Regions from separate parts of the Mesorhizobium sp. B2-3-7 genome, predicted to be linked through region 2. Evidence: riboswitches for the same ligand, from Rfam matches in the RefSeq annotation. Region 2 holds a riboswitch; each other region holds the start of a gene.
What was found. Region 2 has a riboswitch for cobalamin ahead of bluB (5,6-dimethylbenzimidazole synthase). Riboswitches for the same ligand answer to the same signal wherever they lie in the genome.
Positions count from the first base shown of each region.

Region 1: linked by a shared signal. The riboswitch ahead of FJ940_RS14505 (CbtB domain-containing protein) and the one ahead of bluB (5,6-dimethylbenzimidazole synthase) in region 2 are both predicted to bind cobalamin.
Region 3: linked by a shared signal. The riboswitch ahead of FJ940_RS09070 (ABC transporter ATP-binding protein) and the one ahead of bluB (5,6-dimethylbenzimidazole synthase) in region 2 are both predicted to bind cobalamin.

Region 1 is NZ_VFVV01000006.1:290,417-293,682, reverse strand. It holds gene cobO (cob(I)yrinic acid a,c-diamide adenosyltransferase) at 1-195, opposite strand, end outside; gene cobU (bifunctional adenosylcobinamide kinase/adenosylcobinamide-phosphate guanylyltransferase) at 197-712, opposite strand; gene FJ940_RS14510 (CbtA family protein) at 705-1,502, opposite strand; gene FJ940_RS14505 (CbtB domain-containing protein) at 1,518-1,697, opposite strand; cobalamin riboswitch at 1,733-1,929, opposite strand; gene FJ940_RS14500 (aromatic ring-hydroxylating dioxygenase subunit alpha) at 2,064-3,233, shown strand; gene FJ940_RS14495 (MFS transporter) at 3,237-3,266, opposite strand, start outside.
Region 2 is NZ_VFVV01000002.1:416,031-419,296, forward strand. It holds gene FJ940_RS05910 (TetR/AcrR family transcriptional regulator) at 1-377, shown strand, start outside; gene bluB (5,6-dimethylbenzimidazole synthase) at 423-1,175, opposite strand; cobalamin riboswitch at 1,224-1,403, opposite strand; gene FJ940_RS05920 (histone deacetylase family protein) at 1,525-2,451, shown strand; gene FJ940_RS05925 (exodeoxyribonuclease VII small subunit) at 2,455-2,706, shown strand; gene FJ940_RS05930 (DUF2277 domain-containing protein) at 2,805-3,071, shown strand; gene FJ940_RS05935 (pirin family protein) at 3,112-3,266, shown strand, end outside.
Region 3 is NZ_VFVV01000003.1:455,959-459,224, reverse strand. It holds gene FJ940_RS09075 (LacI family DNA-binding transcriptional regulator) at 63-1,088, shown strand; cobalamin riboswitch at 1,151-1,360, shown strand; gene FJ940_RS09070 (ABC transporter ATP-binding protein) at 1,617-2,447, shown strand; gene FJ940_RS09065 (ABC transporter substrate-binding protein) at 2,444-3,266, shown strand, end outside.

The sequences.
Region 1 (3,266 bases), on a different contig from region 2:
GACGCGCTTGCCGTAGCCGAGCATCCGCAGCGCCAGGCCAAAGGCAGCCGTGGTCTTGCCTTTGCCCGGGCCGGTGTTGACGATCAGCAGCCCCTTTTCGACCGTCTTGCTCGCCACCTCGGCGTCTTGGACCGCCTTGCGCTTGGCCATCTTGGCGCGGTGGCGCTCTTCGTCCTTTTCGTCGATGTCGGTCATGTCACTTCACCTTGAGCGGCAGCCCCGCCACCATCAAAAGCACGGTCTCGGCAATCGCCGCGACCTGCTGGTTGAGCCGGCCGGCGGCGTCGCGGAACCGGCGCCCCAGCGCATTGTCGGGCACGATGCCTTGCCCGACCTCGTTGGATACCACGAACCAGGGTCCGCGCGGCCGCGACAGCATGTCAGCCAGCCGCCGACATTCGGCCTCTACATCATGATCGGCCAGCATGTGATTGGTCAGCCAGAGCGTCAGGCAGTCGACAAGGACCGGCTGGTCCTCCGGTAGGGCCTCGAGTGCACCGACAAGGCCAAGCGGTGCATCGATGGTCGTCCAGCCCTCGCCGCGCCGCGACCGGTGCAACGCGATGCGCTGCCGCATCTCGTCGTCATAGGCTTGCGCCGTGGCGATGTAGGTCCATGGCGAAGGCAAGGCCGTCATCAGCGTTTCGGCGTGCGCGCTCTTGCCGGAGCGCGCACCGCCGATGATGAAGGTCAGTCTTCCGCGATCAGGCAAAGCTGTCGCGCAGGCTCGTCGCGCTGCCGGTGAAGCGTCCGCGCACCACGACGACGACAGCGCCGAGCACGAGCCAGAACACCAGGTTGGTTACGGTTACCGCCACCACGAACTGATGGTGCAGGCCTTCCGGAATCGGCGTCTCGAAACTGTCCGGCTGCGGCGCGCCGACAATATGCGGCGCGACGATCAACACCACGCCCAGAATCGCCAGCGGCAGTGATTTGCGGAAGGCGATCAGGGCAAGGCCGATCGCCGTCGCCGCCACCGTCGCCGTCCACCAGATCTGGCGTGGCAGAAGCTCGGCGGCAGGCATGGCCGGCAGTTCCGGCGGCAGGCCGAGGCCCGGCGCCAGCGTGAACACGGCAAAGCCGGCCAGTCCCCAGAACACGCCCTGGCGCCAGTTGCCGATGCCGCCGGCGAATTCCGAAACCGCGACCAGGACCAGCGCGAAGCCGATGCCGGTGACGATGTTGGCAAGCACGCTGAAGGCGAAGCGCTCGAAGCCGTCGGCCGGCGCCCAGCCTTCCTCTTCAGCCGGAACAGCTTCAGCGGCTGCCGGCGCGGCGGAGCTCATGGCATTGCCCGCCGGGGCGGCAGAGTTCATGGCGTTGTTGTCGGTCGGGGCCGGTGCGGTATGGTCGTGGTGGTGGCCGCCGCCGGCCTGTTCGTAGACTTCCGCCTTCAGGATCAACGGCACGGTGGCATAGGCCTGCATGCAGGCGAGAACGACACCGGCCACGAGCCCTGCGATCGCCGCGATGAACACGACGTTGCGAAACAGGTTCATGATGTCAAATCCCTATCAGTGGCAGGGAAACGCCATCGAGTGGCGATAGTCGTGCGCGGCATTGTGGACCGCGTCGATATGCGAGAAACCGACAAAGCCTACGACGAAAACGCCGAGCAGCGCCGCGAGCGCGAGCTGCAGGAGGCGCGACTGCGAGGAGATGGAGGCGCCGAGGGAGACGGAAGCGGTATTCATGTCTTGTCCTTTCACCCTCCACCCGAGGGCATCGAAGTCAGTTTCCTGTCGCCGGCAGGTCTCCTGGCTCGCGGATCAGCGCCCTTCCCCACCTTCCCGAAGAAAATCTTCAGTGGCATATGGAGAGGACTACCGCACACAGTTGCGGGGGCAGCCACGGCATTGGGCAACAAATCTGCCCGCACCGCATTCCCTCTTGGCTCCAATCGGAACCGACGACGAAGGTGACTATAGGGAAAATCGCCGCATCCGGCAAACCAAATTCCGACGGCGACAAGCGCTTTAGCGCCGTCCGGCCGCTTGCTCCGCTGCAATTGACAATTTCCGTGGCCGGGTGTCGGCTGCCATCCTCACAGGAGGCCAGCCATGCAGCCCGTCCAGAGCCAGCACGCCCCCTATAACGGCCTCACCCGGGCCGAGCCGACATTGCCGTCCTCGGCCTATTGGGATGCGGCGGCCTACCAGCGCGACCTCGACGCCATCTGGTACAGGAACTGGCTGCTCGTCTGCCGTGAAGCTGATCTCGCCCAACCGCTGGCTTTCCGCACCTTCCGTGTCGGCAGCCAGGAGATCGTCGTGCTGCGTGACGATACCGGCGAACTGCGCGCCTTCCACAACACCTGCCGGCATCGCGGCTCGCAGCTTTGCCAGGAACGCGAGGGGCGGCTGAAGGCGCGGCTGATCACCTGCCCCTACCACGCATGGTCCTATTCGCTGCGCGGCGAGCTCGTGCGCGTGCCATCGAAAACGCTGCCCGAAGGTTTCGACAAGGCGGACCATCCGCTCTATCGCGTCGCGCTGTCGGTCTGGCGCGGCTTCGTCTTCGTCAATCTCGCGGAAGATGCCGCCGGCTCGGCGCACTCATCCTTCGACCCGGCCTCCGGCGATCTCGGCAACTGGCCGCTGGAATCGCTGGTATCGGGCCATGTGCTGCGCAAGGTGATGAACTGCAACTGGAAGATCTTCTGGGAAAACTTCAACGAATGCCTGCATTGCCCCGGCGTCCACAAGGACCTGTCGCGGCTGGTGCCGATGTACGGCCGCGGCCTGATGGGCCGGCATGACGACCCCGAATGGACCCGCCATGCCGACAATGACGCGCCGGAATTTTCCGGCGGGCTGCGGGCGGGTGCCGAAACATGGTCACGTGACGGCCAGGCGCATGGGCCGGTCTTTTCGGGCCTGACGCCGGCCGAGCGCGCCGCCGGCCAGACCTACGCCACCAGCCTGCCCTCGATGTTCATCGTCGGCCACGTCGACTATGTCAGGTCCGTACGGCTGGTGCCGCTTGGCCCCGAGCAGACCGAATTGACCGCCGAATGGCTGTTCGCGCCCGACGCGCTCGCCGCCACCGACATCGACAACATCGTCGGATTCGGCACCCAGGTGCTGGAGGAGGATGCCGCGATCTGCGAGGTCAACCAGAAAGGGCTGCGCTCCATGCGCCATAAGGCCGGCGTGCTGATGCCGGAGGAGTACGACCTCCACCGCTTCCACGATTGGGTACGCGAACGACATGCTGCGCTTGTGCCGTAAGCTTCACAGCGACTTCGGCAGATACCGCCAGGT
Region 2 (3,266 bases):
TTGCAGCGAAAGCACCGACCCGCTGGCAAAGCTTCGTCGACGAATGCACGAGCTACATCGAAATGGCGCTGGAGCCGGAAATCCAGCGCATCATGTTTCGGGACGGTCCGGCCGTGCTGGGGGATCCCGCGCAATGGCCGAACGCCAATGCCTGCGTCGCGTCGATGACCGATCACCTGACGACGCTGCAGGGCGACGGGGTGGTTGTCCCGGGCGTAGACCCCGAGACCGCGGCACGGCTGATCAACGGGGCGAGCAGCCAGGCGGCGCAGCGGATCGCCAATTCGAACGACCCGGAAGCGACGTCGAAGACCGTGGTGGCGGCATTCAAGCAACTGCTCGAAGGATTGTTGAGGAAGGATGCCGGAGCCGCCTGACGACGGCAGGCCGCCGGCAGCGCGCTGCGCATGCCATATCGGCAATCAAATCAAGGGTTTGTCAGACTTTTCGCATGTTGCCGCCTTGAGGCGTGCGATCGTTGATTTGAGCGGAACTTCGCCCTGTCCGCAAAACGTCTCGCTCATGATCAGCTCGGGCAGCGGCAGCCGCCGCCCCCAGCCATGTGTTTCGAGGTCCGGTTTCGGCGCGAACTCCGAGACACGGCCGACACAGAGATAGGCCACCGGCGTCACATGCCCGGGAATCGACAGAAGGTCTTTCAACGCCTGCGCCTCGATAATGCTGACCCAGCCGACGCCGACGCCTTCGGCGCGCGCCGCCAGCCAGAAATTCTGCACCGCGCAGACCGTGCTGTAGAGATCCATCTCGGGATTGTGCCAGCGTCCCAGCGGCGAACCCTGTGAGCGTCGGCGGTCGCAGGTGATACAGATATTGAGCGCGCTTTCGCAGATGCCTTCCAGCTTGAGCTTGCGGTAGAGCGCCCGCCGCTCTTCCTCGATCGCCGGCAATTCCTGCTCGCGCGCCGCGAGGAACAGGTCGCGCACCTGTTCCCGTCGTTCGGTGCCACGAATGACGATGAAATTCCATGGCTGCATGAAGCCGACCGATGGCGCGTGATGGGCGGCAAGCAGCAGCCGCGCCAAGACCTCGTCGTCGACGGCCTCTGATGTAAAATGGCTGCGAACATCGCGCCGCGTGAACATGGCGCGGTAGACCGCATCGCGCGCCATCTGGTCGAATCCGTCACCCACGGGGATGGTCATATTGTCCGGCATCGCTTGTCCCCTTGCGATTGCAATCAACTGCCGTCCGCCTGACCATGCGGATGACGATGCCTGCCAGGCCGGTCTTCTGGCTCGGGATCAACCCGCATCCGGCGCCTTCCCGTCATCGACAGTGGCATTACCGGCGCGGTCCCCCTTACAGCGTTGGGCACGCCACGGTATCAAACCGTGTTCCCGATTCTCCCGCTCGCGGCGGGCACCAGGCAGTGGCCGGGACTTTACGACGAAGCCCCTGCGCCGCCAATCCCCGCGGCGACGCGAATGGACGCAGGCGCGATTTTCCCCAGCCATCAGGCCGCAACGCATGGCCATCGCCGCGCCGGGGCACTAGATAGGGGGCATGGCCACTCGTCTCTACACCCATCCGATCTTCCTTGAGCACATCACGCCGCCCGGCCATCCGGAGCGGCCGGACCGCTTGCGCGCCATCGAGCGCGTGCTCGACGACGAGGCTTTTGCCGCGCTCGACCGCCTCGAGGCGCCGGAAGGCGACGAGGCCACCATTCTCTACGCGCATCCCGAGGATTTCGTCGAGCGGGTACGCGCCGCCATTCCCGAGACGGGCATCGCCCGCATCGATGCCGACACAACGGCCAGCCCGAAGAGCTGGCAGGCGGCGATCACCGCGATCGGAGCCGCCAACGCCGCCGTCGACGACGTCTTTGCCGGCAGGGCAGACAACGTTTTCGTCGCCGCCCGGCCGCCCGGCCATCATGCCGAGAAAGCGACCGCGATGGGCTTCTGCCTGTTCAACACGGCGGCCATCGCCGCACGTTATGCACAGCGCAAACACGATATCGAACGTGTCGCCATCGTCGACTGGGACGTGCATCACGGCAACGGCACGCAGGATGTTTTCTGGGACGATCCGTCCGTGCTTTATTGCTCGACGCACCAGATGCCGCTCTACCCCGGCACCGGAGCAAAGAACGAAACCGGCGCCGGCAACATCGTCAACGCGCCGCTTGCGCCGCAGACCGGCAGCGAGGCGTTCCGCGATGCCTTCCTGTCGCGCGTGCTGCCCTCGCTCGACAATTTTGCACCCGACCTGATCATTATTTCGGCCGGCTTCGATGCGCATCATCGCGACCCGCTGGCCGAGATCAACCTGACCGAGGATGATTTCGACTGGGCGACCGGCCAACTCATGCAGCGCGCGGCGCGCCACAGCGGCAACCGGCTCGTCAGCCTGCTCGAGGGCGGCTACGATCTGCAAGGATTGGCATTTTCGGTCGCCGCCCATGTCGGGCGACTGATGAAAGGATGAATGATGGCTGGTGAAACCAACGAAGACGTCAAGGCGATGAGCTTCGAACAGGCTCTCGACGCGCTGGAGAAGATCGTCGATGATCTGGAGCGTGGCGATGTGCCGCTCGACCAGTCGATCAGGATCTACGAGCGCGGCGAGGCGCTGAAGGTGCATTGCGACCGGCTGCTGAAGGCGGCCGAGGACAAGGTGGAGAAGATCAGGCTGTCCCGCGACGGCAAGCCGGTCGGGACGGAGCCGCTGGACGCGGATTGAGGCACGCAGCCGTCTCTCTGGTTTTTGACATGATCATGATTGAGGATAGAACGCGTCCCGATTGAAACGGCTCCAGGACAAGAGGAGATACGGAAGCGATGTGCAGAAACATCAAGACCCTGTTCAATTTTGATCCGCCGGCGACCAACGACGAGGTGCGCGATGCAGCCCTTCAATTCGTTCGCAAGCTGAGCGGAACGACGCGGCCTTCGAAGCAGAACCAGCACGCATTCGACCATGCCGTCGAGGCCATCGCGGCGTCGGCGCGCGAGCTTCTCGATTCGCTTGAAACCAACCAGCATCCGCGCAATCGCGAGGAGGTTGCGGCCAAGCTGCGGGCGAAGGCGGCGATCCGCTTTGCCTGATCTGGCCAAAGCAGCCATCGGCCGCTGACAAGGAGAGTTCATGAGCTTCTTTCCCGGGAAGGATCCTGAAGCCGGCGATGCCTTTGCCAGCGACCAGATCGAATTGATGGTCATTCCGAACGCCAAGGACATTGGCGGTTTTCAGGTTCGCCGCGCCTTGCCGACTGCCAAAAGGCGGCTGGTCGGTCCCTTCAT
Region 3 (3,266 bases), on a different contig from region 2:
GGCTCTGAAACGCCTTGGCCGCACGACCGGCTGGTGCTAGCCAGAAGCAGGAGGGGGAGGTCTTGGCGTCCAGCATTCACGATCTTGCGCGGCACCTGAACATTTCGATCGGTACAGTCTCGCGCGCGCTTAACGGGCGCGCCGACGTGAACGCCGAGACACGCCAGCGCGTGCTCGAGGCGGCCCGGAAGCTCAATTATTCACCGAACCACTCGGGCAGGAACTTACGCCGCGGCACCACCCATGCCGTGGCTTTCATGCTGCAGCCGCATCCGGGCGACCAGCAGTATGGCGAGCCGTTCTTCATTCCGTTCCTCACCGGACTGCAAGCGACATTGGCCGAGTGCGGGCTGGACCTGATCATCGTCATGGGCGCGCCGGCGGATTATCAACAGGAGCGGCTGCGCCGCGTCGTCGAGACGCGTCGTGCCGATGCCGTCGTACTGGCCTGGACGCGGCGCGAGGACGATCGCATCGACTATCTGAGCAAGGCCGGCTTTCCCTTCGCGACGCTCGGCCGAAGCCGGTCCGGCGACGACAGCTATCCCTCTCTGGATCTGGATTTCGAGAAGGCGGGCGCCGATGCGGTCGACCGGCTGGTTGCGCGTGGCCACCGCCGCATCGCCGCCATCCGGCCGTCGCTTGACCTGAATTTCGGTTATCTGTTTCTGGAGGGTTATTGCAAGGCGCTGCGGCGGCACGGCATCGAAGTCGATCCCGGCCTGATTGTGGACGGTTTTATCAACGAAGCCGGTGGCTACGCGGTGACACCGCAAGTCATGCGGTCGAAGGATCCGCCGACCGCGATTATCTTCAACAACGACTCGATGGCGCTCGGCGGCTGCAAAGCGCTCGCCGAAATGGGGATCAAGCCCGGGCAGGATGTCGCGGTGATCGTCATCGTCGACACGCCGCTCTGCCGTTATTTCTCGCCGGCGCTGACCGGCTTTCGTCCGAGCCTTGACCCGATGGGGCGGCGGCTCGGCGAAATCCTGCTCGCCTCGCTCCCGGCTTTCGCCGGCGCGAAAGGGCCAGAGATCATTCGCGAGGTCTGGCCGCTGGAACTGGTGGCGCGCGATAGTGATTGACCACACGTTTGTATCGTTATAACAGAACATGCATCGACCTTGCCTCGACGCTGCCTGCATCCTAGGCTGCGACTCGTGATGGTCCCCGCGCCGCAAGGCGAGGGGTGAAAAGGGAACATGGTGAGGCCCGATTTTCGGGTCGAAGCCATGGCTGCCCCCGCAACTGTAAGCGGCGAGCAAAATCCGAGAAGCCACTGGCCGGCAAGGCTGGGAAGGCAGGATGGCGCAACGACCCGCGAGCCAGGAGACCTGCCATCTGCATGGGTTGACCGGACGGGGTGTGCCGGGAGGAGACGCGGGGTTCGGTCTTGTCGACCGGTTCAAGCCAGCTTCCTTCCGTCGCCATTTTTGAAAGTGACGGAAGTTGGACGGCTCCATCGATCGCATTCACTGCATTCCCATGCATCGCATCATCGTGTGCACGCTTTGCCGCGATATCGCCACCGAGGTGAATTCAGGCCAGCGTCCGGCAGGATTGGCAAGCAAGACGCTGGCCCGTATTCCGGCAGGCCCTGCAAGGAATTGCCCATGACCGCGCCGCTTCTCGAGGCCCGCGACCTGGCCGCGGCGGCGGATGGCCTGCATCTGGTGCATCCGGTCAGCCTTTCGGTGGCGGCGGGCGACCGTCTCGCCATCATCGGTCCCAACGGCGCCGGCAAGACGACATTGCTGCGCATGCTGTCGGGCATGCTGCGGCCGAGTTCGGGCGAAGTGAAGCTCACCGGGCGCCTGCTGGACAGGATTTCGACCGCCGAGCGGGCGCTGCACATCGCCGTCGTCGGCCAGACCGATCAACCGGATCCACGGCTGGCGGTGATCGATTATGTCGAGCTCGGCCGGGTTCCGCATACCGGCCGCAGGCACAGGAGCGAGGAACGCGACATTGTCGTCGAGGCGCTGCGCCGGACCGGGCTGTTGCCGCTGCTTGGCCGCACCATCGGCTCGCTGTCGGGCGGCGAGCGCCAGCGCGCCCAGCTTGCCCGCGCCATCGCACAGGAGCCGAAGATCCTGTTCCTCGACGAGCCGACCAACCATCTCGACCCGCGGGCGCGCAGCGAGTTGCTCGAACTGGTTGCAGGCCTCGGCATGACCGTGATCGCGGTGCTGCACGATCTGGCGCTGGTGACGCCTTTCGCCACCAGGGTCGCGGTGATGGGCCATGGCCGGTTGCATGTGCTGGCGCCGCCACGCGAAGCACTCACTCAGCAGCTGATCCGCGAGATCTTCGGTGTCGACGTCTTTAGGTTGCGCCACCCGACGGAGGACCGCGAGCTGACGGTGTTCGAGGTTCCGAACCGTGCCGCGCATCTTCGTGAGCGCAGATCCAATTCCCGTGCAACGAAGGAGCAACATCCGTGAAACGCCTTGCCGTATCTCTTGCCTTCTCCCTGCTGGCCTCTACGGCCTTCGCCTTTCCGGTGACGGTCGACAGCTGCGGCAAGTCGCTGACCTTCGACGCGCCTCCAAAGCGCGCTGTCATTCACGATCTCAACATGGCCGAGATGGCCTTCGCCCTGAAGCTGCAGCCGTCGATCGTCGGCCTGACCGGCATCACCGGATGGTACAAGGTCGGCCCCGAATTCAAGGCCGAGCAAGGCTCGATCCCGGAACTGGCGCCCAAATATCCGACGCTGGAAAACCTGGTCGCTGTCGAGCCCGACTTCTTCTTCGCCGGCTGGTATTACGGCATGAAGCCGGGCGGCGAGGTGACGCCCGATACGCTGGCGCCACACGGCATCAAGACCCTGGTGCTGACGGAAAGCTGCGTCCATCTCGACAAGAACCGGCCTGCCGCTTCGATGGACCTGCTCTATGGCGATGTCGAGAAGCTGGGCAAGATCTTCGGCAAGGAGGCCGAAGCGGATAAGCTCGTCTCCGGCTGGAAGGCGCAGCTCGCCGAAATCGCCGCAAAGGTCGGCGACCGCAGGGGAACGCGCGTCTTCCTCTATGATTCCGGCGAGGACAAGCCGTTCACATCAGGCAAGTTCGCCATTCCCAACGCCATGATTTCCGCGGCCGGCGGCGACAACATCATGGCCGACATGGACACCAGCTGGGGCAACACGGATTGGGAGACGGTGGCCTCGCGCAATCCGCAATTCCTCATCCTGCTCGACTATCAGGATGGCGGCGGCTACCGGAAGCTGCTCGATTTCCTGAAAGCGCATCCGGCAATGA